DNA from 4 places in the Massilia sp. UBA6681 genome. Region 1 is predicted to be linked to each of the others. Evidence: predicted binding sites of a transcription regulator. Region 1 holds the regulator's gene; each other region holds the start of a gene.

What was found. The regulator sigma-54, encoded in region 1, starts transcription at its own class of promoters, with help from an activator protein. The targets are predictions, from matches to a motif close to TGGCANGNAANCTGCTTT.
Region 2: a site for sigma-54 is predicted at 4,744-4,761, ahead of B2R83_RS11735 (PEP-CTERM sorting domain-containing protein). Genes of this name have one in related genera too.
Region 3: a site for sigma-54 is predicted at 1,614-1,631, ahead of B2R83_RS01315 (TorF family putative porin). Genes of this name have one in related genera too.
Region 4: a site for sigma-54 is predicted at 4,296-4,313, ahead of hmpA (NO-inducible flavohemoprotein). Genes of this name have one in related genera too.

What each region holds. Positions count from the first base shown of each region.
Region 1 is NZ_DKJX01000031.1:2,117-9,219, reverse strand. Features, by position in the region: gene B2R83_RS04120 (KpsF/GutQ family sugar-phosphate isomerase) at 1-399, shown strand, start outside; gene B2R83_RS04115 (KdsC family phosphatase) at 399-929, shown strand; gene lptC (LPS export ABC transporter periplasmic protein LptC) at 958-1,560, shown strand; gene lptA (lipopolysaccharide transport periplasmic protein LptA) at 1,596-2,153, shown strand; gene lptB (LPS export ABC transporter ATP-binding protein) at 2,162-2,941, shown strand; gene B2R83_RS04095 (RNA polymerase factor sigma-54) at 2,957-4,429, shown strand; gene hpf (ribosome hibernation-promoting factor, HPF/YfiA family) at 4,487-4,840, shown strand; gene B2R83_RS04085 (enoyl-CoA hydratase/isomerase family protein) at 4,984-6,069, shown strand; gene rapZ (RNase adapter RapZ) at 6,145-7,023, opposite strand; partial or broken gene hprK (HPr(Ser) kinase/phosphatase) at 7,062-7,103, opposite strand, start outside.
Region 2 is NZ_DKJX01000070.1:62,732-69,834, reverse strand. Features, by position in the region: gene B2R83_RS11760 (succinylglutamate desuccinylase/aspartoacylase domain-containing protein) at 1-815, shown strand, start outside; gene B2R83_RS11755 (DUF6064 family protein) at 805-1,461, opposite strand; gene B2R83_RS11750 (aldo/keto reductase) at 1,458-2,369, opposite strand; gene B2R83_RS11745 (sialidase family protein) at 2,464-3,729, shown strand; tRNA gene B2R83_RS11740 (tRNA-Gly) at 3,773-3,846, opposite strand; gene B2R83_RS11735 (PEP-CTERM sorting domain-containing protein) at 3,974-4,708, opposite strand; gene B2R83_RS11730 (TraB/GumN family protein) at 4,877-5,902, opposite strand; gene B2R83_RS11725 (methyl-accepting chemotaxis protein) at 5,987-7,103, opposite strand, start outside.
Region 3 is NZ_DKJX01000007.1:17,377-24,479, forward strand. Features, by position in the region: gene amt (ammonium transporter) at 1-417, opposite strand, end outside; gene glnK (P-II family nitrogen regulator) at 429-767, opposite strand; gene B2R83_RS01315 (TorF family putative porin) at 785-1,516, opposite strand; partial or broken gene B2R83_RS01320 (accessory factor UbiK family protein) at 1,815-2,042, shown strand; gene B2R83_RS01325 (adenosylcobalamin-dependent ribonucleoside-diphosphate reductase) at 2,179-4,644, shown strand; gene B2R83_RS01330 (MFS transporter) at 4,747-6,024, shown strand; gene B2R83_RS01335 (glycoside hydrolase family 43 protein) at 6,021-7,103, shown strand, end outside.
Region 4 is NZ_DKJX01000032.1:55,787-62,889, forward strand. Features, by position in the region: gene B2R83_RS04840 (succinylglutamate desuccinylase) at 1-713, shown strand, start outside; gene B2R83_RS04845 (NADH:flavin oxidoreductase/NADH oxidase) at 820-1,932, shown strand; gene B2R83_RS04850 (head GIN domain-containing protein) at 2,061-2,930, shown strand; gene hmpA (NO-inducible flavohemoprotein) at 3,081-4,268, opposite strand; gene B2R83_RS04860 (APC family permease) at 4,495-5,958, shown strand; gene B2R83_RS04865 (CatA-like O-acetyltransferase) at 5,959-6,606, shown strand; gene B2R83_RS04870 (alpha/beta fold hydrolase) at 6,587-7,103, opposite strand, start outside.

The DNA of each region.
Region 1 (7,103 bases):
CTGGGCCGCCGCCTGCTGACCCACGTGCGCGACGTGATGCGCAGCGGCGACGCCATCCCGGCGGTGTCCCCGGACACCCCGCTGACGCGCGCGCTGCTGGAAATCAGCCAGAAGGGCATGGGCATGACCGCCGTCGTCGACGAAGAGCGCCGCCCGGTCGGCGTGTTCACCGACGGCGACCTGCGCCGCCTGATCGAGCGCGTGACCGATTTTTCGAACATCAGCATCCGCGACGTGATGCACGCCAACCCGCGCCGCGTCCATCCGGAGCAGCTGGCGGTGGATGCCGTCGCCGTCATGGAAGAATTCCGCATCAACCAGATGCTGGTTGTCGACGCTGAAGACCGCCTGGTCGGCGCACTGCACATCCACGACCTGACCCGCGCCAAGGTGATCTGATGACGCCAACCGAATTCATGCAGCGCGCGGCGCGCGTCAAAGTGATGATCTTCGACGTCGACGGCGTGCTCACCGACGGCAGCCTCACCTACGGCCCGGACGGCGAAGTCACCAAGACCTTCAACGTGCTCGACGGCCTCGGCATCCAGCTGCTGAACAAGACCGGCGTCAAGACCGCCATCATCAGCGCACGCAAGTCGCCGATCGTGGTCAAGCGCGCCGCCGACCTCGGCATCGCGCACGTCTACCAGGGCATCCACGACAAGCGCGTCGGCTTCGCCGAGCTGCTTGCCGCCACCGGCGTCACGCCGGAGGAATGCGGCTACATCGGCGACGACGTGATCGACCTGCCGCTGTTCACCCGCGTCGGCTTCGCCGTCACCGTGCCCTCGGGCCACCCGGAAGTGCAGCACCGCGCCCACTACGTCACGAAGAATGCGGGCGGGCGCGGCGCCGTGCGCGAGGTCTGCGACCTCGTCATGCGCGCGCAGGGCACCTACGAGCAGGCGCTGGCGCCGTATTTCGCGTAACACGGCGATATCGGACACGGGACACGACATGGTCACCTACAAGCGCACCGCCCACCGCTGGAAGCTCCTGACGATCATGATGATCGCGACCTTCTGCGCCTTCGGCAGCTTCTGGCTGGTGCAGGTGATGGAGCAGGAGGACGCCGGCGCCCGCCTCGGCGGGCCGGGGGACGAGCCGGACTACATCGTCGAGAACTTCTCCTTCGTGCGCATGACGGAAGAGGGCAAGCCGAGCTACGTGGTGTCGGGCAAGCGCCTGGCGCATACGCCGCTGAACGACGTGTCCCAGGTCGAGGCGCCGGTGATGCAGGGCATGACGCCCGGCCGGCCGCGCATGACCATCGTCGCCAACCGCGCCCAGCTCTACCATGAAGAGCACCGCGTCGAACTGCTCGGCAACGTCGACATCCAGCGCCCGGCCACGCCGACCAGCGAAGCGCTGCGCGTGCAGACGCAGGCGCTGACCGTGCTGCCCGACGAAGAAATCCTCAAGACCGACCGGCCGATCGAGATGCAGCTGGGGGCCGCCACCGTGACCGGCACCGGCATGGTGGCCAACAACGCGACCCAGAAGCTGCACCTGGCCAGCCGCGGCCAGATCGTCTATCCGCCACGCGCGCAGCGGCAGTAGCGCCGCGCCGCGTCAACCCAGGACAAAGCAAGAACATGAAAAAAATCATCGCTGCCGTATTCCTCAGCCTGGCCGCCTTCGGCGCCTTGGCCGAGCGTGCCGATTCGCTCAAGCAGGCCGTGATCAACTTCGATTCCCTCGACGTCGACGAGGTCACGCAGACCCGCATCCTGACCGGCAACGTCGTGCTCACGCGCGGCACCCTGGTGCTGAAATCCGACCGCGCCCTGGTGAAGGAAACGCCGGAGGGCTACATGAGCGTGACCCTGACCGCCAACAACGGCAAGCTGGCGACCTTCCGCCAGAAACGCGACGGCGGTCCCGACCTGTGGGTCGAGGGCCAGGCCCAGCGCATCGAATACGACGAGCGCGCCGAACTGGTCAAGCTGTTCACCAGCGCCGAAGTGCGCGAGCTGGAGGGCGGCCGCATGACCAACGAGATCAAGGGGCCGTTCATCTCCTACGACAACCGCCGCGAAGTCGCACAGGTGCGCAACGATCCTACCGGCCAGAGCAAGGTGGGCGGCGGCCGCGGCACCCTGATCATCGCGCCCCGCCGTACCACGGCGCCAGCCGAAGGTGCAAAGCAATGACGGCAGCCATGAGCGCAAGCACCGACGCAGCGGCGACCGCGGTCGAAGGCTGCAGCACCCTGATCGTCAAGGGCCTGCAGAAGAGCTACGGCAAGCGCCTGGTGGTGCGCGACGTGTCGCTGCAGGTGGAATGCGGCGAAGTGGTGGGCCTGCTCGGCCCCAACGGCGCCGGCAAGACCACCTCCTTCTACATGATCGTCGGCCTGGTGCCCTCGGACGCCGGCACCATCGACATCAACGGCACCGACATCTCGAGCCTGCCGATCCACCGCCGTGCGGTGCTGGGCCTGTCCTACCTGCCGCAGGAAGCCTCGGTGTTCCGCAAGCTGACGGTGGAGGAGAACATCCGCGCCGTGCTGGAACTGCAGCGCGTGGACGGCAAGCCGCTCACCCGCGACCAGATCAGCGAGCGCCTCGACACCCTGCTGGCCGAACTGCAGATCGAGAAGCTGCGCGAGAACCCGGCGCTGTCGCTGTCGGGCGGCGAACGGCGCCGCGTCGAGATCGCGCGGGCGCTCGCGACCAACCCGCGCTTCGTGCTGCTCGACGAACCCTTCGCCGGCGTCGACCCGATCGCGGTGATCGAGATCCAGCGCATCGTGCGCTTCCTGAAGGAGCGCAACATCGGCGTCCTGATCACCGACCACAACGTGCGCGAGACGCTCGGCATCTGCGACCGCGCCTACATCATCAACCAGGGGGCGGTGCTGGCCTCGGGCCGCCCTGACGACATCATCGCCAACGAATCCGTACGGCGCGTGTACCTCGGCGAGCACTTCAGGATGTAATCAAGAGCACCAGGCATGAAACAGTCTCTCCAGCTACGCACTTCGCAGCACCTGGCGCTCACGCCGCAGCTGCAGCAGTCGATCCGCCTGCTGCAGCTCTCCACGCTCGAACTGCACCAGGAGATCGAGCAGATCCTGCACGACAACCCGCTGCTCGAACGGCTCGACGATCCGCTCGACCGCTCGGTGCGGCTGCTGGCGGACGGCGCGATCAATACCGCGCCGGCGAATGGCGAAGCGCCGGCGCCCCAGCCGCAGGAAGGGCAGGAGGGCGCGAAGGCCGAGCCCGAGGGCGCGGACGGCGAAGACCATGGGGAGCGTGCCGATGCCGATGCGGATTGGGGCGGCGAAGGCGGCGGCGCGCGCAGCGGCGACGACGAGGACGGCCGTCCGCAGCTGGAAGCCGACGGCATCACGCTGCGCGAGCACCTGACGGAACAGATCCGATTGAGCTGCTGCAGCCTGCGCGACCGCGCGCTGGCCGAGCTGGTGATCGATGCGCTCGACGACAACGGCTACCTGGAAGAGCCGCTCGACGACATCCATGCGCGCCTGCCGGCAGAACTCGAGATCGAGATGGACGAGCTGCGCTGCGCGCTGGCGCTGGTGCAGAGCCTGGACCCGGTGGGCGTGGGCGCGCGCAGCGCGGCCGAATGCCTGGCCCTGCAGATCCGCCGCATGCCGGGCGTGCCCCTGGTGACGCGGCGCCTTGCCTTGAAGATCGTCGAAGGCTACCTGACCTGGTTCGCGCAGCGCGAATACACCAAGCTGAAAAAGGCGCTCGACTGCGACGACGAAGACCTGCGCGAAGTGCAGGCCGTGGTCCGCCAATGCAATCCACATCCCGGCGCGGCCTTCGGTTCGGGGGTATCCGACTACGTGGTGCCGGACGTGATCGTGCGCCGCGCCAAGAACGGCTGGCAGGTGTCGCTGAACCCCGACGTCATGCCCAAGCTGCGCGTGAACTCGCTGTATGCGAACCTGCTCAAGCAGGGCAAGAGCGAAAGCCAGATGGGCGCGCAGCTGCAGGAAGCCAAGTGGCTCATCAAGAACATGCGCCAGCGCTTCGACACGATCCTGCGTGTTGCCGAGGCAATCGTCGAGCGCCAGCGCAACTTTTTCAGCCACGGCGCGGTTGCCATGCGCCCTCTTGTTTTGCGTGAGATAGCTGATACACTAGGCCTACACGAGAGCACGATCTCGCGTGTAACCACGCAGAAATACATGCTGACCCCGCACGGCATGTTCGAGCTGAAGTACTTCTTCGGAAGCCACGTCGCCACCGAAGCGGGGGGAGAAGCCTCCTCGACGGCGATCCGCGCGCTTATTGCGCAATTGACAGGAGCAGAAGACCCTAGGAATCCTCTATCCGACAGCAAGATCGCGGAGATGCTCGGGGAACAAGGTATGGTCATTGCGCGCCGGACGGTTGCCAAATACCGCGAAGCGCTCAAGATTCCTCCCGTCAGCCTCCGTAAATCCCTGTAAAGCACTGCCCACTCTCACCTTGTGGCGCGGGCAGGGCACCTTCCCAAAGGAGTGTGTATGAACCTCACAATCAGCGGCCACCATCTCGAAGTCACACCCGCCATCCGTGAATACGTTCAGAATAAGCTCGAGCGCATCACCCGCCATTTCGACCACGTGATCGACACCCACGTGTTCCTCGCCATCGATAACCTCACTGAAAAAGAAAAACGGCAAAAGGCCGAGATCAACCTACAGGTATCGGGCAAGATTCTGCATGTGGCGAGTGCTGCGCAAGATCTGTATGCGGCCATCGACACCTTGATGGACAGGTTGGACAGGCAGGTTCTGAAACACAAATCCATGCTGCAAAATCATAACCACGTGGCGCACAAGCGCCTTCCGGACAACGGAGAAGCCGCTGCCGCGTAATTCATACGGGTAGCCGCAAAACACAGCAAGGGCGTCTGAGGGGACGCCCTTTTTGCTTTTGTACAATACCTGTTACTTTTCTACGCTTCCGTTTGTACAAATGTTCTGTAGAATGCATGTCTTTTCGATCACAGAATACCATCATGACCGATACCGTCCTGACCCGCGTTGCCAACCGCACCGGCGTCATCACGCTCGACCGGCCGAAGGCGCTGAACTCCCTCTCGCTCGACATGGTGCGCGCCCTGAGCGCCATCCTGCTGCAATGGAAGGATGACGCGGGCATCGACGCGGTGGTCATCACCAGCAGCAGCGAGAAGGCCTTGTGCGCCGGCGGCGATATCCGCTTCTTCCACGAGATGGGCCACGTCGGCCCGATGGGCGGCAGCGCGCTGCTGGAAGACTTCTTCACCGAAGAATACGCACTGAACCACCTGATCCACTTCTACCCGAAGCCCTACATCGCCGTGATGGATGGCGTGGTGATGGGCGGCGGCATGGGCATCGCCCAGGGCGGCCCTGGCTGCGGCCTGCGCATCGTGACCGACCGCACCAAGATGGCGATGCCCGAGGTGAACATTGGCCTGTTCCCGGACGTCGGCGGCAGCCACTTCCTGTCGCATGCGCCGGGCCAGCTGGGCCAGTACCTGGGCCTGACCGGCCTGACCATCGGCGCGGCCGATGCGCTGTACGTGGGGCTGGCGGACGTGTACGTGCCGGGCGCGGAACTGGCCGGCCTGATGGCGCTGGTCGACACGACCCCGGGCGCGCAGCTGCCGGCGGCGATCCGCAGCCATGCGGCGCAATTCGCGGGCCAACTGGGGCCGAGCGAACTGCAGGCGCAGCGCGGCGTGATCGATGCGCACTTCGGCGCCGCCAGCGTGGCGATGATCATGGCTTCGCTGGGTCGTGACGAGAACCCGTTCGCGCAGAAGGCGCTGAAGGCGATGCGCCAGCGCTCGCCCCTGATGATGTGCGTGACCCACGAACTGCTGCTGCGCGGCGCCTCGCTGGACGTGGCGGACTGCCTGCGCATGGAGCGCAACCTGGTGCGCCGCAATTTCGAGCATGGTGAAGTGCTGGAAGGCGTGCGGGCGCTGGTGATCGACAAGGACAACCAGCCGAAGTGGAATCCGCCGACGCTGGAAGAGGTGAGGCCCGAGATGGTGGCGCGCTTCTTCGAGCCGGTGTGGCCGGAGTATGCGCACCCGCTGCGGCACCTCACCTGAGACCTGCTTTTCGTAGCGTGGGCGGGGAACCCGCCCACGCTACGATTCGCGGCAGAGCAACAGCCGCGGGCCGTATCACCCCGCCGCGTGCTTCGGCTGCTCGCGGTGACGAATGATCACCCGCTCGGTCTGCCCGAAGTAGGCCCCCAGCCTTTCCGCCATGTAGACCGAACGGTGCTGCCCGCCGGTACAGCCCACCGCCACGGTGAGGTAGGACCGGTTGTCCGTCTTGAACGAGGGCAGCCACTTCGCAACAAAAGCGCGAATATCTTCCAGCATCTCCACCGCGCTCTGCTGGGCGTCGAGGAAGGCGATCACCGGCTGGTCGCGGCCCGTGAGCGGGCGCAGCGCCAGGTCGTAGTAGGGATTGGGAATCGCGCGCACGTCGAACACGAAGTCGGCGTCCAGCGGCACGCCGACCTTGAAGGCGAAGGATTCGAAGAACAGGGTCAGCGGGGCATGCTCGAGGTCGGCCAGTTCCTTGACCCAGGCGCGCAGCTTGTTGGCGGACAGTTCCGAGGTGTCGATCACGTGGCCCAGGTTCTCGATCGCCGACAGGCGCTCGCGTTCCTCGGCGATGCATTCGATCAGGGTACGGCGCGAGGCCGGATTCTCGCCCGGGCGCAGCTCGTGCGACAGCGGGTGGCTGCGCCGCGTTTCGGAGAAACGCGCCACCAGCGAGTGCGTGCTCGAGGTCAGGAACATCACCTTGACGTTGTGGCCTTCCTCTTTCAGGTGGCGCACGCTCACCGGCAGTTCGACCAGCGATTCGGCACTGCGCGCATCGACCGCGACGGCGATTTTCTCCGTGCCTTTTTCACTGACCGCGTAGACCAGGGCCGGCAGCAGGGCCGGCGGCAGGTTGTCGACGCAGTAGTAGCCTGCGTCTTCCATGACATTCAGGGCAACCGACTTGCCCGAGCCGGAAATACCGGTAATGAGGACGATGTGCATGCTTGGGATGATACCCCAAATGGCGAAGTGATCGTACCTCAGTCGCCGCTCATCGCCTGGCGTTGCCGCTCCATGAATTC
Region 2 (7,103 bases), on a different contig from region 1:
TCAACCGCCTGTACAGGCACGTGGCGGACGAACTCAAGAAGTCGCTCGAAGGCAAGCTCGGCAGTGATGTGGACGCCAACATCGCCCTCATCCGCGAACACGCCCGCCACCAGATCAGCCTGTGGGAGCCGCATGACGACGTCGAGACGCTCAAGAAGACCCTGCTGTCGATGGCGATCGACGCCGACATCGTGCTCGATCTGCACTGCGATAACGAAGCGCTGATGCACATGTACACCGGCACCCCGCTGGTGGAAAGCGTGGAGCCGCTGATGGCGCTGCTGGGCGCGCGCGTGCTGCTGGTGGCCAAGGCCTCGGGCGGCGAAGCCTTCGACGAAGCCTGCAGCCGCCTGTGGTGGGACCTGGCCGACCACTTCGAGGGTACGGCGATTCCGCCCTCCTGCATCGCGGTCACGGTCGAGCTGCGCGGCGAGAACGACGTGCGCTACGACTACGCACGCCAGGACGCTGCCGCCCTGCTGCAGTACCTGGGCCATGCCGGCGTGCTCGACATCCCGCTCGAGCCGCTGCCGGAAACGCCCTGCCGCGCGACGCCGCTCAATGCCGTCGAGCCTTTGGCCGCACCGCATGCGGGCGTGCTGGTCTTCCACAAGAAGCTGGGCGATCTGGTCGAGGCGGGCGAGCCAGTGGCGGACATCGTCAACCCGGTCAGCGGCCAGGTGACGACGCTGTCGGCCGAACACGCAGGGCTGCTGTTCGCGAGCACGGCGCACCGGCACCTGCTGCGCGGGATGCATGTGTGCAAGATCGCCGGGACGGAATCCTTCCGCTCGGGCGACCTGCTCAGCGCCTGAACTTCCCCCACACCACGGCGCCCAGCGCAAGCAGCGCCGTTACCGCCGGCCACCACGGCCGCGATGCATCCAGCTCGAGCATCGTCGCGGTACTGATGGCGCACCACAGCAAGGGAATCACCCACAGCGGCCAGGGCGCGCGCCAGAACATCAGGACGCCGAGCGTCACCATGGCGGTGGGATCGGGTGCGAAGCCGAAGACCTCGGCCTGCCACCAGCTGCGGCCATACAGTGGGGCCAGCAACGGGTAGCCGGCCAGCACGAGCAGCACGAGGGGGAAGGCCATGCCCACCGCAGGGGTGAGCAAGTCGGGCTGCGCCGGCGCCTTCCAGGCCATCCAGGCATGCAGCCCGGCCTGCAGGAAGAAGGCGGCAGCGAAATATGGTGCACCGATGTTGATGTCGGCATAGCGCTGCAAGTGGTAGGCCCAGCCCACCCACAGCCAGGCTGCGCCCAGCAGCGCGAAGGCGCTCCGTGCGCTGGCCAGGCGCCGGTGCGCGATGCCGCCCAGGATAACCGCACCCGCGGCGAGCGCCAGCAGCTGCAGCGGCCACCACTCGCGGTTCATCAGTTCGAACTGGCGGTAATAGGTCCGCGCCGAGAACATCAGGAAGTCCGACAGCGAGTACGTCCACCACTCGCTCATGCCAGCCTTTCGACATCCTGGACGATACGGCGGCGCAGCGCCTCGTCCGGTAGCGGCCCGCTCGCGGCCAGCATATTCTCGCGCACGTGGGCGACGCTGGAGGTGGCGGGAATCGCGCAGGTGACGCTTGGATGCGCGACGATGAACTTGAGCAGCGCCTGCGCCCAGCTGGTGCAGCCGATCTCCGCGGCCCAGCCGGGCAGGCGCTTGCCCGCCAGCGCCCGGGTCAGGTCGCCTTGCCGGAACGGCCGGTTGACGATCACGCCGATGCGCCGCTCGCGCGCCAGCGGCAGGATGCGCTGCTCCACCTCGCGATCGAGCGCGTTGTACGAGACCTGCACGAAGTCGATCGGCTGGCTGGCCATGATTCTCTCGATCTCGCCATGCCGGCGTCCTTCGGAGGTGGTGATGCCGACGTAGCGCAGCCGCCCTTCCCGCTTCATCCGCAGCAGCATCGGCAAGTGCGCTTCCCAGGCCAGCAGGTTATGCACCTGCAGCAGGTCGAAGCGCGGGATCTGCCACAGGCGGCGCGAGGTTTCAAGCTGCGCCGGCCCCTGCGCGCCTTCACCGGTCCACACCTTGTCGGCCGAAAACAGCTGCGCGGGCTTGAGCTTGCCCACCGCTTCCCCGATCACCTCCTGCGCCGAGCCGTACATGGGCGAGGAATCGATGAGCCGGCCGCCGCCGGCGAAGAACTGGCGCATGACCGCCGCGCACTCGGCGCGGGCTTCGGGATCGCGGCCGACGTTGAAGGTGATCCAGCTGCCCAGGCCGACCAGCGGCAGCTGCTCGCCGGAAGAGGGAATGGCGCGCGTCAGGATCGCGGGGCGCCCTTGGGCATGGGCGAAGGCCGGCAAGGCCAGCAGCGAGGCGAGCACGCGGCGGCGCGATCGGGAAGCGAGTTGCATGCGGGCGCTCCTTGGCGGATGGGACGAGTAGCATCGAGCATACCGCGCCGGCGCCGGGCGCGGCGCATTCCCTGCCGGCGCCTGGAGGAACCCGATGCGCCTTCACATTCGCACCCGCCTGCTCGTCATCGCCATGCTGCTGGCCTGCGTGCCGGTCCGGTCGGCGCCGGACCGCGATGCCATGTCCTGGCTGCCCGTGCAGGAAGTCGCCAGCGGTGGCGGCACCAAGGGTCCATGGCGCCAGAACGACTCGCAGTACGACTACGTGGACGACGGCACCCTCGCCTTCCTGCCCGGCGGCGGCCTGGCCGTGGCCTGGGTCGACCAGCGCCGCAAGGAAGTGCTGCTGCAGGTGCTCGGGGCAGATGGCCGCGCACGCGCCGCCCCGGTCGACGTGTCGCGCAGTCCCGCCACCTTTTCCTGGATGCCACGCATCGCGGCGGGTGGCCCGGACACGCTGCACCTGCTCTGGCAGGAGATCATCTTCTCGGGCGGATCGCATGGCGGGGACATCCTGTATGCGCGCTCGCTCGATGGCGGCCGCAGCTTTTCCCAGCCCGTGAACCTCTCGAACTCGCTCGGCGGCGACGGCAAGGGGCGCCTGGACCGCGACACCTGGTCGAACGGCAGCCTGGACCTGGCAGTGGGCGCGGACGGCAAGGTCTACGCGGCGTGGACCGACTACGACGGCGCCCTGTGGCTGGCGCGCTCGCGCGACGGCGGGCGCAGTTTCACGCCGCCGCAGCGGATCGCCGGCGACGACAAGCGTCCGGCCCGTGGCCCTTCGCTTGCGCTTGGCGGTGGTAAGGTTTACCTGGCATGGACGGTGGGCGAGGATCCGGACGCCGACATCCGCGTGAGCAGCTCGCTGGACGACGGCGTGAGCTTCGCGCCGCCGGTCCTGGTCGGCGCCAGGGCAGCGCGGGCCGATGCGCCGCGCCTGGCGTTTGATCGCGACGGGCGGCTGCATCTCGTCTATATGGAGCAGGCGGGTAAGCAGCCGGCGGCGATCCGCCATGTTCGCTCCGATGGCCCCGAACTGGCATTCGGCACGCCGCGCACCCTGTCCACGCGCGCTGAAGCGGCGATGGCGCCGCAACTGGCGACCGATGCGCACGGCCGCGTGCATGTCGCCTGGGAGTCGGCGCACGGGCTGCGCTACAGCCGGGATGGCGGCGCCCCGGTCACCGTGCCGCACAGCGGACCAGGGGCGGGGGCACGCCAGGGCAGCCAGCAAGGCATGCTCGGCAAGAAGCTCGCGGCCGGCGACGGGATGGTCGCGTTGGTCAACAGCAGCCTCACCCGGGGGGACGGCAGCCGCGTTTGGGTGATGCGGGGACGCCTGCCCGATTCTCGCTGAAGAGTCGGCAGTGTTACAGCTTGGGGGATGGGGGACTGAAGACTGGAGCGGGTGAAGGGAATCGAACCCTCGTCTTAAGCTTGGGAAGCTCCTGCTCTACCATTGAGCTACACCCGCGTTGCCTGCATTCTACGCGCGTTTGCCGGGCTTTGACAAATCCTCAGGCTTTCCTCAGCCAGCCGGCGCCGGCAAGCAAAACGCCCGGCCTGGCGCCGGGCGTCGAAGGCAGACGTTCTGTTAATGCTCAGGCGTGTTGCTTGCGGCGACGCGCGGCGACCAGGCCTGCGGCGCCGAGGCCCAGCAGCGCGAACACGCCTGGCTCCGGCACTTCGCCGACCTGGACATTGATGGCGCTGCGGCCCAGTTCATCGCCCTGGCCGTTGTACGCCGCCAGGATGAAGCTATAGTGGCCGTTTGCCTGCGGATTGAAGCTGGCGCCACCCGTTGGCGGGGTTACCAGGGGCGAAGGCGTGGCGAGGAAAGCGAACAGCATGTTCTGGGAATCCTGCTTGGTATCCAGGGCAGTTCCTCCGGCGCCGATCGCGAAGAATGTATCCAGGTTGAGAACGCCCAGTTTGTCCTCGTCCGTATTCATGCCCGCATCGAGGTCGTAGAACAGCTTGAAACTCAGTCCACTTTCGGCGAAGGTCGGCTGGTCGACATGGACGTAATACCCCACGTTCCAGGTCGAGCCCAGCACATTCTTGGGCGAGAGCGTGGTGCCCGGTGTTGCGAAGTACGTCCCCGCGCCATCATTGAGCAGCTTGGGCGCGTCGTAGCGCTGGTGCGCCGTGAGAGCAATGGTGAAGCCTTCGCGGTAAGTGATCGCGGACGGATTGTTCGGAATGCCCGAGCCGCCGTAGGTAGCACCTGCCAGCGGGCCGAAGCTCGTGTACTCTGGCGAAACGGGAGCGGCGGTGGCAAAGGCCGAAACAGCGCCCAGCAACAAGCTCATTCCAATACGCGACATGGTATGCATGATTGATCTCCCTAAAAATTTTGGACGGGAGACATGTAGCAATTTTCACACCAATGTTGAACTTGGTAAACTTTTCTCTTTGAAAACAATAGTTTAGTGCCAGCTACATTGCTGTTCTGATGAAGTTTCCCTGGAGTTGTAAAGTTTTCGACAGCCAAAGTCCGCCGCTTACTCCGGCTGCTCCACCGTATAGCCCTTCGCCGCCAGCGCCGCCATCAGGCCCTTCGGATCGAGCAGGTCCTTCATCGACAGCACCGCGAAGGTCGACGCGTTCTTCGCCAGCGCGGCCTCCGCATTGGCGAGCCACATGGCGCGATGGCGCTCTTCCGCCCCCTGGAAGGCCGGATGGTCACGCAAGACAGCGCTGTTGCGGATCGCGTTGCTGCAGCTTTCCTGCTCGTTGAAATCGAGCTTGCGGATGGCGTCGATATCGCCCTTGGCCCAGGCGTTGGCGCGCACGCGCATCGCATCGATGTCGGTTTCCAGGCGTTTCAAGGTGTTCGAGAAGCAGGCGACGTCGTCGAGCTGCGATTTCTTGAAATCCTTGATCAGCTGGCGCGGGTTGTCGATCTTCACTTCATTGACCGTCCGGGTCACCTTGAGCTTCTTCTGGTCGACGATCTTCTCGACCTGCTTGCGCACATCGGTGCTGTTGGTCAGGCCGGCGTGCTTCAGCGCAGCGCTGAACAGCTCATTGGCCACGAAGATCGGCCGGTCGCGCTCCTTGTTCTTGGGCAGGTATTTTTCCTTGAGCGGCAGCCAGCGCGCGTAGACCTCGGCCGGGAGCACGTCATGCAGCGTGGCGTCGTCCGGGTTCCTGTTGACGCCGATGAGGCTGGGCAGCGCCAGCGCCATCTTGAAGTAGGACGCCTCGACCTTGGTGACCGGCGGCGCCAGGTATTCCTGCGAGCGGCCAATCACCGCTTCGACCTCGTGCGAGCGCCAGTCCATCTTGACCGGCAGCGGAGAATAGGTCCCGAAGATCCACAGCACGTGCTCGTCCTTCGAGACCTTCCACATGCCCGGACCGGGCTTCTGGCCGACCACCAGGATCTGTTCGGGCGCGGCCGGCGCCTCGTCGCTTGACGCGGCGCTCGTTGCCGCAGGCGCCGCGGCCGGATCGGCGGTCTGGGCAAACGACGGCGCTGCGCACAAGGCCAGGCACAGGGCCGGCAGGATTGCAAATTTCAGCATCAGGACACCTTTGTTGTTGGTTGTCCGTCAAGCTTAGCCCTGCAATATGAACCGGAACTTAACAGGCTTGGGCTACCCTCTTTTTCATGCCGCCTGCATGAGGCGCTTGGGGACGGGAGCCGCCAGCGTCGACCGCGCGGCCAGCTGCGGCTCGCTGTCCTCGAGCTTGAACTCGCCCACCAGCGCCACCAGTGTCGCCGCCTGCTGCTGCTGGCTTTCCGCCGCGGCGGCCGCCTCCTCGACCAGGGCCGCGTTCTGCTGGGTTACGCCGTCCATCTGCACGATCGCCTGGTTGACCTGGCCGATGCCGGAGCTCTGCTCCGCGCTGGCCGCGCTGATCTCGGCGACGATGTCGCTGACGCGGCGCACACTCGACACGACTTCGTTCATCGTCTTGCCCGCTTCCTCGACCAGCATGGTGCCCATGCTGACCTTGTCGACCGAGTCGCCGATCAGGGTCTTGATCTCCTTGGCGGCGGCGGCGCTGCGCTGCGCCAGGTTGCGCACCTCGGTCGCCACCACCGCGAAGCCGCGGCCCTGCTCGCCCGCACGCGCCGCTTCCACGGCGGCGTTGAGCGCCAGGATGTTGGTCTGGAAGGCGATGCCGTCGATGACGCCGATGATGTCCACCACCTTCTTCGAGGCGTCGCTGATCGAGGCCATGGTGCCGACCACCTGGGACACGACTTCGCCGCCGCGCGTGGCGACCTCGCTCGCCGACTCGGCCAGCTGGTTGGCCTGGCGCGCGTTGTCGGCGTTCTGCTTCACGGTGCCGTTCAGCTCTTCCATCGAGGCCGCGGTTTCCTCGAGCGCGCCGGCCTGCTGTTCGGTGCGCACCGACAGGTCGGCGTTCCCCTGGCGGATCTCGCTGGATGCCACCGCCACGGCGTCGGAGCTGCTGCGCACGCGCGCCAGCACGTCCTGGATCTTGGCCACGAAGACGTTGAAGCCGCGGGCGATGTCGGCCAGTTCGTCGTTGCCCTTGACGGCCAGGCGCGCGCTCAGGTCGGCGTTGCCGCCGGCCAGGTCGGTCATCGCCTGGCCCAGCACGCGCAGCGGACGGGTCAGGCGGCGCAGGACCGTCACCATCACCAGCGCGGCGGCCGCCGCGCACAGTACGGCGACCAGCGCCGCATAAGCGGCCAGCTCGCGCGCCGGGGCGGTCGTCACGCTTTGCGGGAAAGCCAGTGAAATGGCCCAT
Region 3 (7,103 bases), on a different contig from region 1:
GGTGCCCTGGAAGGCCACGAAGATGAACTCGGGGATCATGGTCTCCTTGCTGAAGGTGGCGGCCTGGCTGAAGGTGCCGGCCGCGGCGTCATAGATGCCGTTCAGGAAGACGCGGTCGAAGCCGCCGATGAAGGCGTTGCCCTGGGTGAAGGCCAGCGAGTAGCCGTACAGGCACCACAGGACGATGATCAGCGAGAACACCATGAACACCTGCATCAGCACCGACAGCATGTTCTTGGCGCGCACCAGGCCGCCGTAGAACAGGGCCAGGCCCGGGATCGACATCATGATGACCAGCAGCGTGGCGACGAACATCCACGCGGTGTCGCCCTTGTTGACGGTGGGCGCGGCGAGCGCCGGCAGCGCCAGGCCGGCTGCAGCGAGGCCGGCGAGGACTTTGGTAACGGTATGCTTCATTCGGCTTCCCCTTAGAGTGCGTCGTTGCCGGTCTCGCCGGTACGGATACGGATGACCTGGTTGAGGTCGGCCACGAAAATCTTGCCGTCACCGATCTTGCCGGTGCGGGCAGCGCCCGAGATGGCGTCGATCACCTGCTCGACCACGGCGTCGTCGACGGCCGCTTCGATCTTGATCTTCGGGAGGAAGTCGACCACGTACTCCGCGCCGCGATACAGCTCGGTGTGGCCTTTCTGGCGGCCGAAGCCCTTCACTTCGGTCACGGTCATGCCCTGTACGTTGATCTCCGACAGCGCTTCGCGGACTTCGTCCAGCTTGAAGGGCTTGATGATGGCGGTAATCATTTTCATGGTATTGCCTCGCTATTTCAGAAAGTTTTGGACACGCTCAGCACGGCTGCCGACTTGCCCAGGTTTTCGCCTTCCGGGCTCAGGTAGGCCTTGGTATTGCCCTTGACCCAGGCCAGCGACACGGTCGCCACGCCGAAGTCCTTGCTCAAGCCCACCTTGTAGTCGGTGTACGAGAAAGCGCTGTTGTTGTTTACTTCCTGGCGCCCCGCGTGCAGGTTCAGGAACACGCCCTCGTAGACGTCGATGTCGGCGCCCAGGTCCAGGTAGCCGCTGCGCTTGCTGTTGGCGGTGCCGAACAGGTTGGTGGTCGAGTGCGAATACTTGACGTAGGCCGGACCGAATCCCAGGCGCGCATACAGTTCGAAGGTGTTGGCGCGCGGGCTCAGGTCGTTCGACGGATACCAGTAGTACAGGCCGCCGACGTCATAGGTGAGGTTCTCGCTCAGGTTGCCGCGCTTGCCGCCGTAGACGTCCCATTCGATGTCGCCGTCGCCGCCGAGGTCTTTCGTCCATTTGATGGTGGACAGCCAGGTGCCCACGTACAGGCCGGTCGGGCCGTGCACGTAGTCGACGCCGCCCTGCAGCGCCGGATCCAACCGGGTTTGCGACAGGCCGCGGTAACGGTAGTCGCTGGTGATGGCGGCGTTGTAGCTGATTTGATGCTCAGGAGCAGCTTCTTGCGCAAACGCAGGAACACTCGACAAGGCCAGCACGGCCAGGCTTGCTGCTGCAATGGTGTTGCACTTCATGACATTCCCCTTATTTTCAACAGCTGCGTTCGACGGCTGAACCGTGGCGCGGGCTGTTGCGGTTTACAATCTGGTTTGCTACACGCCTGCCAACTCTTTAGCAGGATGTGTGCCAGCTTGAAAAAACCACCGAAAGGGCGACGGAGTGCTGCTGGAATGCTTGTTTTCTCAGCCATCCGCCCCATTTGCGATTCGAATAACGGGGGAAACCCTTGCGCCAGGCATCCGCCGCGGCGCGGCGCACCAAAAGCGGAGTGCAACGCACTGTCGTGGTGCAGTGCGATCCGACTGAAAGGAAATGGACATGAACAGCTTCTTCAATGACATCCAGGGCAAGATCAACCAGGCGCTGGAAAGCTCGCCGGCCAAGGACATCGAGAAAAACGTCAAGGCGATGATGACCCAGGGCTTCTCGAAGCTCGACCTGGTCACCCGCGAAGAGTTCGACATCCAGGCCCAGGTGCTGGCCAAGACCCGCGCCAAGCTCGAAGCGCTCGAGCTGCGCGTGGTGGAACTGGAAGCGCGCCTGGCCGCGCAGGGCGGCACCGTCAGCACGGCGGCCTCCTCCACGCCGGCCACGCCGGCTGCCGGCGATGCGCTCCCCGGCGCCACCGATCCGTCCGCGCCGCACGTGATCCTCGACAAGCCTTGACTCCCGTGCCATGAACGCGGTCGACCAGCCGGCAGGCGCTGCGATGGCGCCGCAGGAGGTCTCGCTCGACGTCCTGCGCGAGAAATACGCCAAGGGTGAGGAAAGCAGCATCCTCGACGTGCGCCGGCGCGTGGCGCGCGCCCTGGCGGCGCTCGAACCGGAGGAATGGCGCGCCGATTTCGAGGAGCGCTTCCTCTGGGCCCAGGAACAGGGTTTCGTTCCGGCCGGGCGCATCAACTCGGCCGCCGGCCTGGGACTGCAGGCCACCCTCATCAACTGCTTCGTCCAGCCGGTGGGCGACTCCATCTCCGGCAGCGAAGACGGTTTGCCGGGCATCTATACCGCCCTGCTTGAATCTGCCGAGACCATGCGCCGCGGCGGCGGCGTCGGCTACGACTTCAGCGCGATCCGCCCGATGGGCAGCAAGGTCCACGGCACCCGCTCGCGCGCCTCGGGACCGGTCTCGTACATGGAAGTGTTCGACGCCTCCTGCCGCACGGTGGAATCGGCCGGCGCCCGGCGCGGCGCCCAGATGGGCGTGCTGCGCATCGACCATCCCGACATCGAACGCTTCATCGCCGCCAAGGACGAAGGCGGGCTCACCAACTTCAACATCTCGGTCGGCGTCACCGACGCCTTCATGCGCGCGGTGGAAAACGACGAGCTGTTCGAGCTGGTGCACCGCGCCGAGCCGGGCGACGAGGATGCGGCCAATGCGTACCGCCGCGAGGACGGGCTCTGGGTCTATCGCCAGATCCGCGCGCGCGAACTGTGGGACCGGATCATCGCCTCGACCTACGACCACGCCGAGCCGGGCGTGCTGTTCGTCGACCGCATGAATCTTGAAAACAACCTCTGGTACGCAGAAGAGCTGCGCGCCACCAATCCCTGCGGCGAGCAGCCCCTGCCGAGCTACGGCTGCTGCGACCTCGGTTCGGTCAACCTCACGGCTTTCGTGCTGGACCCGTTCGGCGCCGATCCGCAATTCGATTTCGAGCGCATGTGCGAAGTGGCCTCGGTCGGCGTGCGCATGCTCGACCTGGTGCTGGACGCGACCGAATGGCCGCTGCCGCAGCAGGCCGCCGAGTCAAGGGACAAGCGCCGCATCGGCCTCGGCTTCCTGGGACTGGGCAGCGCCCTCGTCATGCTGGGGCTGCGCTACGACTCCGATGAAGGACGGGCCATGGCGGCGCGCATCGCCGAGACGCTGCGGGACGCCGCCTACGCGACCTCGGTCGCGCTGGCGCGCGAGAAAGGCGCTTTTCCCCTGTTCGACGCGGAGCAGTACCTGGACGGCCAGTTCGTCGAACGCTTGCCCGACTGGCTGCGCGAGGCGATCCGCAGCTACGGCATCCGCAACTCGCACCTGCTGTCGATCGCGCCGACCGGCACCATTTCGCTGGCCTTCGCCGACAATGCCTCGAACGGCATCGAACCGCCCTATTCCTGGACCTACCAGCGCAAGAAGCGCATGCCCGACGGCGCCATGCGCAGCTACGACGTCGAGGACCATGCCTGGCGCCTGTACCGCCAGATGGGGCACGACATGGCGTCGCTGCCGCCGCAGTTCGTGACGGCGCTCGAGATGCGCGCGATCGACCACCTGCGCATGGTGCAGGCGGTCCAGCCTTTCGTGGACACCGCGATCTCGAAGACCGTCAACGTGCCGGAAGACTATCCCTTCGACGATTTCCGCGACCTGTACAGCCAGGCCTGGCATGCGGGCCTGAAGGGCCTGGCGACCTACCGTCCGAACACGGTGCTGGGCAGCGTGCTGTCGACGGCGCCGCAAGCGCCACAGGCCTCCCAGCCGGACGAGGACCCGCTGCAGAAGCGCTTCGAGCGCCGCCCGCTGGGCGAACTGGAGTCGGTCACGTCCAAGATCGAATACTCGACCCAGGAAGGCCGCAAGACCGCCTATCTCACCGTCAGCTTCATCCGCGCCGACGGCGTGCATGAAGGCCGCAAGGTGACGGTGGAGCGGCCCTTCGAATTCTTCATGCCCTCGAACCAGCGCACCGGCGGCCAGCAGTGGATCACGGCCTCGATGCGCCTGCTGTCGATGGTGGCGCGCGCCGGCGGACCGATCGCGCGGGCGCTGGCCGACATGCGCGACGTGGTCTGGGAAAAAGGCCCGGTGCGCTGCGGCTACCTCACCCGCGAGGACGGCACCCAGGTGCCGGTCTACCACGATTCGGAAGTGGCGGCGATCGCCTTCATGCTGCAGCGCGTGCTGATCCGGCGCGGCTTCCTGGACGCCTGGGGCAACCAGGTGCCGGTGCCGGAGCTGGCGCGCCGCTTCGCCAGCCGCGGCGAGGGCCTGGCGCTCGAGGCCGAACCGCAGCCGCCGACCAGCTCGGGCGCCCTGCCCGCGGTCAGCGGCGCCAGGTGCCCGGAATGCGGCGCGCGGGCGCTGCGCAAGGTCGATGGCTGCACCCGCTGCGACGAGTGCCACTACGTCGGGGAATGCGGCTGAGGATGCAATCTGCCCGACTCCCGGCATGCCAGAAAGTTTGCGCTAACATTTCTCCGAAATAATGTGATATGGTTGACAACCCAACACAATGGTTGCGCAAACATGTTCACTCGGAAGATCAAAGGACTGCGCTGGTGGATGATCGGCCTGGTCATGCTGGGGGCGGTCATCAACTACCTGACCCGCAGCTCGCTGGCCGTCTCCGCGCCTACCCTGCTGAAGGAACTGGACATCAGCACCGCCGAGTATTCGTACATCACGGCGGCCTTCCAGGGTGCGATCATGCTGCAGCCGCTGTGCGGCTATGTGCTGGACGTGATCGGCCTGAAGTTCGGCTATGCGATGTTCGCGGTGGCCTGGTCGATCATCTGCATGCTGCACGGCTTCGCCGCCAACTGGCAGACGCTGGCCGTGCTGCGCGGCTTGCTGGGCCTGGCGGAAGGCTCGGCCAACCCGGCCGGGATGAAGGCGGTATCCGAATGGTTCCCGGCCAAAGAGCGCGGCATGGCGGGCGGCGTCTACAACATCGGCGCCTCGTTCGGCTCGATGCTGGCGCCGCCGCTGGTGGTGTGGGCCATCCTGCATTACAACTGGCAGTCCGCCTTCGTCATCACCGGCGCGCTCGGCCTGGTGTGGGTGGCGATCTGGCTGCTGCTCTACGATGCGCCGGCGCGCCACCGGCGCTTGTCAAAAGGCGAGGCGCAGCACATCGCCGCCGGCCAGGAGCAGCACCTGGAGGGCGACGGCAAGCGCCCTTCCGTCTCCAGCATCGTCAAGCAGCGCAACTTCTGGGGCATCGCGCTGCCGCGCTTCCTCGCCGACCCGGCCTGGGGCACGCTGGCCTTCTGGGTTCCCCTGTACCTGACGACGGTGCGCGGCTTCGACCTGAAGCAGATCGCCATGTTCGCCTGGCTGCCCTTCCTCGCCGCGGACCTGGGCTGCCTGTTCGGCCCCACCGTGGTGCTGTGGCTGCAGAAGCGCGGGGTGCGCCTGATCAACGCGCGGCGCGGCGCCTTCACGCTGGGCGCGATCATGATGATGGGCGTGGCTTTCGTCGGTTTCGTGGACGACGCCTATGCGGCGATCGCCCTGCTCAGCCTTGCCGGCTTCGCGCACCAGACCCTGTCGGTCACCGTGATCACCATGTCTTCCGACCTGTTCCGCCGCAACGAAGTGGCCACCGTGGCCGGCATGTGCGGCACCTTCGGCAACCTGGGCCTCCTGATCTTCTCGCTCCTGATTGGCGGCTTGATGAGCAGCGTGGGCTACACGCCCTTCTTCGTCAGCCTGGCGGTGCTGGACCTGGTCGCTGCCGTGCTGCTCTGGACCCTGGTGCGCGAGCCACGCCACGCCGACCTTCCCTTCAAGGAAACAACATGATCCAGAATCCGATTCTGCCCGGCTTCAACCCCGATCCGTCCATCGTGCGCGTGGGCGAGGATTACTACATCGCCACCTCCACCTTCGAGTGGTATCCGGGCGTGCAGATCCACCATTCGCGCGACCTGGCCAACTGGCGGCTAGCAAGCCGCCCATTGAACCGCGCCAGCCAGCTGAACATGCTCGGCGCGCCCGACTCCTGCGGCGTGTGGGCGCCCTGCCTCACCTATGCCGACGGCCTGTTCTGGCTGATCTACACCGACGTCAAGCGCTACGGCCGCACCTCCACCGGCGGCGCGACCGGCAGCGCATCCCTGCGCGACTTCCACAACTACCTGGTCACCAGCCCCAGTATCGACGGCCCCTGGTCGGACCCGGTGTACCTGAACAGCAGCGGCTTCGATCCTTCCCTGTTCCACGACGACGACGGGCGCAAATACCTGCTCAACCAGCTGTGGGACCACCGCCCCGGCGGCAAGCGCTTCGCCGGCATCGTGCTGCAGGAGTATTCGGTGGAGGAGCGCAAGCTGGTCGGACAGCGCGAGAACATCTTCAAGGGCACGGCGCACGGCCTGACCGAGTCGCCGCACCTGTACAAGCGCGCGGGCTACTACTACCTCTTGACCGCGGAAGGCGGCACCGGCTGGAACCATGGCGTGACGATGGCGCGCTCGCGCGCCTTGCGCGGGCCCTACGAGCTGCATCCGGACGTGACCATCCTCAGCGCGCGCAACCGGCCGGACGCGCCGCTGCAGCGCGCGGGCCATGCGGACCTGGTGGATACGCCGGACGGCGACACCTGGATGGTCTACCTGTGCGGCCGTCCGCTGCGCAACCGCGGCACCTGCACGCTGGGACGCGAGACGGCGATCCAGCCGATGCTCTGGGGCGAGGACGGCTGGCTGCGCACCCGCGACGGCCGCGGCACGCCCGAGTTGCAGGCGGATGCGCCGCAACTGGCGCAGCATTGCTTCCCGCCAGAACCGGTGCGCCAAGACTTCGACGGCCCGCAGCTGCCGCTCGCCTTCCAGTGGCTGCGCACCCCGTGGCCAGATGAGATTTTCAGCCTGGACGCACGC
Region 4 (7,103 bases), on a different contig from region 1:
GGAACATCGACGCCATCGCCCAGGGCAAGCGTTTCATCGACGCCGACCTGAACCGCATGTTCCGTGCGGATCGCGGGACGCTGGCCGGTACCGCAGAAGCGGCGCGTGCCGATGCGCTGGTCCAGGCCACCTGCGCCTTCTTCGATGGAGCGGGGCCGCAGCGCTGGCACCTCGACCTGCACACGGCGATCCGGCCATCGCACTATCCGATGTTCGCGATCGTGCCCGAGATCATTCTTGAAGAGCCGCGCAAGGCGCTCATCGACTGGCTGGGACAGGCGGCGATCGGCGCCGTCATCATGAACCCGAAGTCGGTGGGCACCTACAGCTACTATTCAAGCGAGCACCATGGCGCCGCGGGCAGCACCGTGGAGCTGGGGCGGGTCGGGACGCTGGGGCAGAACGACCTGTCGCAGTTCGCCGATGCGTCGACCGCGCTGGATCGCCTGCTGCGCGGGCAGCCCGGCCTTGCCTCCAGGGCGGCGCCGCACGTGTTCGCAACGGCGCGCCAGGTAATCAAGCTGTCGGATGCCTTCACCATGTCGGTGGGGCGCGAGACCTGGAACTTCACGCCGATGAAGAAGGGTGATGTGATCGCGACCGATGGCGAGACCGTGTACCGCGTGGAGCATGACGAGGAGCTGGTCGTGTTTCCGAATCCGGATGTGCGGGTTGGCTTGCGCGCGGGGCTGATGGTCACGCGTATCCGCTGAGTAGACGAACAAGGGGAAGCATTGCTTCCCCTTTTTTTCGGGCAAGCTCGCAGCATCAAACCCGCCACCCAGCTAGACTGAAGCCTTTGCCCCAAGCGGAGGCCTCATGAGCAGCATGCTTTTCTCCCCAGTTACCCTGGGCCCCCTGCAACTTCCAAACCGTATCGCGATCGCCCCGATGTGCCAGTACTCGGCCGTCGACGGCCTGCCGACCGACTGGCACATGATCCACCTCGGCGGCCTGGCGCTGTCCGGCGCCGGCCTGCTCATCATCGAAGCGACGGCGGTGACGCCGCATGGCCGCATCTCGCCGGATGACCTGGGCCTGTGGTCCGACGCCCACCAGGAAGCGCTGGCGCCGGTGATCCGTGCGATGCGCCGGCACTCCCCCATCAAGATCGCCATCCAGCTGGCCCATGCCGGCCGCAAGGCCTCGACGCATGTGCCATGGGAAGGCGGCGCCCAGATCGCGCCAGGCCAGCCGCGCGGCTGGCAGACCCTTGCGCCGTCAAGCATCCCGCATGCGGAAGGCGAGGCGCTGCCCCTTGCGCTCGACGCCGACGGCCTGGTGCGCGTCAAGGAAGCCTTCGTCGCCAGCGCGCGCCGCGCAGCTGCGCTGGGCCTGGACGGCATCGAGCTGCATGCGGCCCACGGCTACCTGATGCACCAGTTCCTGTCGCCGCTGTCGAACCTGCGCGAGGACGAGTACGGCGGTTCCCTGGAAAACCGCATGCGCTTCCCGCTCGAGGTGTTCGACGCCGTGCGCGCCGCCGTGCCGAAGGAGATGGCGGTGGGCGTGCGCATCTCGGCCACCGACTGGGTCGAGGGCGGCTGGGAGATCGAGCAGAGCCTGCATTTCGCCCGGGCGCTGAAAGAACGCGGCTGCGACTTCATCCACGTCTCGACCGGCGGCCTGTCGCCCTTGCAGAAGATCCCGGTGGGGCCGGGCTACCAGGTCGAGTTCGCGCAGCGCATCAAGGAGGAGACCGGCATGCCGACCATCGGCGTGGGATTGATTACGGAGGCGCAGCATGCGGAAAGCATCCTGCAGCAGGGCCAGGCCGACCTCATCGGCCTGGCGCGCGCCATGCTGTACGACCCGCGCTGGCCCTGGCATGCGGCGGCCCAGCTGGGCGAGCAGGTGTTCGCGCCGCCCCAATACTGGCGCTCGCAGCCGCGTGAATACAAGGAACTGTTCGGCAGCATGCGCGTGGGCTGACGCGGGGCGGCTGGCGGCGCGCAACCGCAGCTCAGCTATCGTTTCTTGCAGCCTGTCGCACGGGGCAAGCGGGCATGCGAGGTGGTTGTTAAAGTCGCACCAGTTAACAACCACAGAGGATTTTCGCCATGCGTCTCATCGCCCTTGCCACCATCGCCGCGGCTGTCGCTTCCCTGAGCGGCTGCGCCATCATCGTGTCGCCGAACGAAGGCGACGTGCGCATGCGCACGGTGTTCAGCGACAACGCGGTCGAGGGCGACGGCATCGCCGCGCGCGACCAGCGCCAGGTCGCGGCGCACGGCGTGCTGGAAGTGAGCGGGTCGATGCAGGTCGAGGTGCGGGTCGGCCAGGCGCCTTCGCTGCTGGTCGAAGCCGACGGCAACCTGCTGCCCTATATCCGCACCGAGGCGCAGGGCAATACCCTGAAGATCTCCAACGAGCGCCAGCTGCGCAGCAGGACACCGGTGCGCATCGTCTACACCACGCCGCGCCTGACCGAGGTGCGTGCCGGCGGTTCCGGCCAGGTGGTCGTGCGCGACCTGAACGGCGCGCCGCTGGAGGTGCGCAAGAGCGGTTCCGGGACGGTAGCCCTGTCCGGCAAGGTCGACAGCCTGCATGCGCGCGTGAGCGGCTCGGGCGTCCTCGACGCGGGCCAACTGCGCAGCGCCAGCGCCGACCTGAGCCTGGCGGGTTCGGGCCGCATGCACGTCGGCGAGATCCGCGGCGACTACGTGCGCGCCAGCGTGGCCGGTTCGGGCGTGCTGCAGGCCGGCGGCGCGGTGCGTTCGCTCAATGCCCGTGTCGCAGGCTCGGGCAGCGTGGACCTGGCCGCGCTGTCGACGCAGGACGCCGACCTGGCGGCCGATGGTTCGGGCGGGATTCGCGCCACCGTCAAGCAATCGCTGGTGGCGCATGGCGGCGGCTCGGGCGGGATCCGGGTGTATGGGCATCCGGCGCAGCGCAGCGTTACCGGCCGCAACGTGCATCTGCTCGATTAATATTTGTAGGGTGGGCAGGTTTCCTGCCCACGCGTTCAACCAGCGCCAGAACAGCCGCGAAGTTTCATGTTGCAGCTATCACCGCGTGGGGTAATGAGGGCCGGTGGCCCTCATTACGAGCCGCCCACCCTACGTAAAGCAAGGCCTCGCTTAGAGCAAATTATCGAGCAGGTCCGGACCGAACACCTCGCGGTGCAAGCGGCTCGCCGGTGCGCCTGCCGCCAGCAGCGCATTCCACTGCGCCTGCATGAAGGGCAGCGGGCCGCACATGTAGACATCGGTCTCGCCGCGCGGCCACGAGGGCAGGCGCGTCAGCTCCATCTTGCCCTTCAGGGCGGCGCTTGCCTCTTCCTCTTCGTAGAACGTCACCACGTGCAGGTGCGGCATGCGCGCCTTGGCGCTGGCGATGTCCGCCTGGTGCGGGTGGTGCGCCGCGTTGCGTGCGGCGTGGGCGAAGATCACGCGGCGCTCCGGGTTCACGGTCGCGATGCGGTTCAGCGCCGCGATCATCGGCGTGATGCCGACGCCGGCCGAGAGCAGCACCACGGGCTCGTTCGATTCGGTATCCGGCAGGAAGTCGCCGAAGGGGTGGATCACGTGCAGCACGTCGCCCACGTTCACGTTGTCGTGCAGCCAGGTCGACACTTCACCGGCCGGATGGGCGCCGCCGTCTTCGCGCTTGACCGAGATGCGCAGGCTGTCCTTGCCGGGGGCATCCGACAGGCTGTACTGGCGCAGCTGGCGGCGGCCGTCGCTGAACTCGACCGCCACGCTCAGGTACTGGCCGGCCTTGAAGGGCGGCAGGGCGCCGCCGTCCGCCGGGACGAAGCGGATGGAGACCACGTTGTCGCTCTCGCGCACCACTTCCGTTACGCGCATCGCGCGCGTCTCGCCCGGCTGCACGCCGGCTTCCTCGTACATCTTCGCTTCCGCATCGATCAACAGGCGCGCCAGCGAGGTGTAGGCCTCTTCCCAGGCCTTGAGCAGCGGCTCGGTGGCGGCATCGCCCAGCACGGTCTTGATGGCGCCGAGCAGGTGGTGGCCGACGATCGGGTAATGGTCGGCACGGATGCCCACCGCGGCGTGCTTGTGCACGATGCGGTTCACCACCGGACCGAGCGCCGCGGCATTGCCGATGTTGGCGGCGTACGCGAACACCGCCGAGGCCAGCGATTGCTGCTGCACGCCGCTGGCCTGGTTGCCCATGTTGAACAGGTTCTTCAGCTCCGGATGGGCCTCGAACATGCTGCGGTAGAAGGTGGTGGTGATGGCCAGGCCGTGGTCGCGCAGGACGGGGACGGAAGCGTCGATGTACGGACGGGAAGCGCTCGAGATCATGATGGGTTCCTTGATAGATGTATTAATGATGCATGTTTAAGGCCAAAAAATTGGCCCGGACGCGATGGGCAATCGGTGCGGACGGGAGCATTCTATCAAAAGATGCTGAGTAAATGCATCTTTGAGCAAACAATTTTATTGCGAGAACACAAAACCCATATAATCGCTGCTTTTAGATGAGCGCTTGACCGGAGCGCTGCCGAAGCTTCTTCACAAAGGACATGCCGTGAATCTGACCCTTGGCCAAAAGCTGATCCGCACCAAAACAGCCGAACGTCAGCATGACGAAGAAAGCAGCGGCGGCGGCCTCCAGCGATCGCTCGGCCTGTTCCCGCTGACCATGATCGGCGTCGGCGCCACGGTCGGCACCGGCATCTTCTTCACGATGGTCGAGGCGGTGCCGAAGGCCGGTCCGGCCGTGATCCTGTCCTTCCTGCTCGCCGCCGTCACCGCCGGCCTGACTGCGCTGTGCTACGCCGAACTGGCCGGCCGCGTGCCCGCCGCCGGCTCCTCGTATTCCTTCGCCTACGCGACCGTGGGCGAGTTCGCCGCCTTCATCGTGGCGGCCTGCCTGCTGCTCGAATACGGCCTGGCGGGAAGCGCGGTGGCGATCGGCTGGTCGGACTACCTGAACAACTTCCTGTCGAATGCCTTCGGATGGGAGATTCCGGCCCACCTGCGCTCGCCGATGTTCGTGTCCGACCACCACAACGTCCACGTCAATCCCGGTAACTTCAACCTGCCGCCGGTGATCCTGGTGGCGATGTGCTGCATCTTGCTGATCCGCGGCACCAGGGAATCGGCGACCACCAACTCCATCATGGTGCTGGTCAAGCTGGCCATCCTGATCTTCTTCGTCGTGATCGCCTTTACCGGCTTCGACGCCGCCAACTTCACGCCCTTCTTCAGCCCCGACCCCGACAGCGGCTTCGTGGGCATGGCCGGCGTGACCGCCGCCGCCGGCACCGTGTTCTTCTCCTTCATCGGCCTGGACACCATCGCCACCGCCGGCGAGGAGGTGAACAACCCGCGCCGCAACGTGCCGATCGGGATCCTGTCGGCGCTCCTGATCGTGACCGTGTTCTACCTGCTGGTGGCGGTGGCCGCGATGGGCGCCCAGCCCGCCCGCATGTTCGCAGGCCAGGAAGCCGGCCTGTCGGTGATCCTGCAGAACGTCACCGGCCAGGCCTGGCCGGCGCTGGTGCTGTCGGCCGGCGCGGTGGTGTCGGTGTTCTCGGTGACCCTGGTGACGATCTACGGCCAGACGCGCATCCTGTATGCGATCAGCCGCGACGGCCTGATCCCGAAGACCTTCCAGAAGGTGAACAAGCGCACCCTGGCGCCGACCGCCAACACCATCATCGTCTGCCTGGTGGTGGGCGCGGTGGCCGGCCTGGTCGACGCCACCTTCCTGTGGGACATGGTGAGCATGGGCACCCTGACCGCCTTCATCGTGGTGTCGATCGCCGTGCCGGTGATTCGCGCCAAGCAGGGTCCCGGCGAGCCGGGCCACTTCCGCGTGCCTTTCGGTCCCTATGTGATTCCCGGCCTGTCGGTGTGTGCCTGCCTGTACATCATGAAGGACCTGTCGCCGGCCACTTTCCGCGTGTTCTTCATCTGGATGGGCGTGGCCGTGGCCACCTACTTCCTGTACAGCGTGCGCCACAGCCGCCTGAACAAGGCCCGATAAATGGAGGTGTTCGAACGGCGGCGCGACCGCTTCGCGCTGTTCGACGCGATGGACAGCGCCGCGGTCAACATCTGTTTTCCGCTGGAGCTGCCGGACTTCCGGCCGTGGTGCAGGGAAGAGAAGCTGGCGCCCTTCCACGTGCTGCTGTGCGCGGTGCTGCGCGCGGTGCTCAAGCTGGAGAACTTCCGCTACCGCCTGCTGGACGGCGAGGTATTCCGGATCGAGCGCCTGCGGCCGGCCTTCACCGTGATCAACCAGCACCAGGACCTGAACTTCGCCATGTTCGACTGGTCCGACGACCTGCGCGAATTCGTCGCGCGCGGCATCGCGGCGCGCGAACAGGCGTCGGCCATGAAGGAGCTGAACGAAGCCTACCGCGGCCTCGGCCCGCGCGAAGCCAAGGAGCAGGTCTTCATCACCTGCATTCCCTGGCTGGCCTTCACCTCCATCCAGCATCCCAGCGCCTCGCTGGCGCATCCGGACATTCCCTCGCTCGCCTGGGGCAAGTTCCGCGACGCGCCGGGCGGCCGCCTGGAGCTGCCGTTCTCGGTGCAGGCCCACCACGGTTTCGTCGACGGCTTCCACATCCACCAGCTCGCGCAGCAGATTGCCGGCGAGCTGGAGGCGATCATTTCGCCAGCGGCTTGACGACCTCCAGCAGGCTGACGAGAAGCTTGCCCGGCTCTTCCCACGGCACCATGTGGGCCGAGCGCTCGAACCAGACGATGCGCTTGTAGGGCGCGTCCACCGCGTCCATCCAGGCGACGGTCGGCGCGGCCGGCGTCGTGTAGTCGTGCCGGCCCAGGAACATCACGACCGGGATCGGGAAGCGCTTCACGGGCGAAAAATCCACGTCGAGAAATTCCGGCAGCACGCGGCCCAGCGTCAGTACGCTGCCCTTGTCGATGTCCTTCACCTGGCTCGGGGTGTACTCGGGGGAGAGCAGGGGGCCGCGGAAGAAGTAGGCGGATTCGCTGCGGAACGCGGACAGGCCGCCGTAGTGTTGCGGCCATTTACGGGCGATGACGATGCGCTCGCGCGTGATCGGCCGGTCGCCGGGGTAGGGCGCGATCGATGCCATTTCCTTGAGCGCTTCGGCATTGTTCTCGCGCCTGGCGCGCTCCCAGGCGTAGTCGAAGCTGATG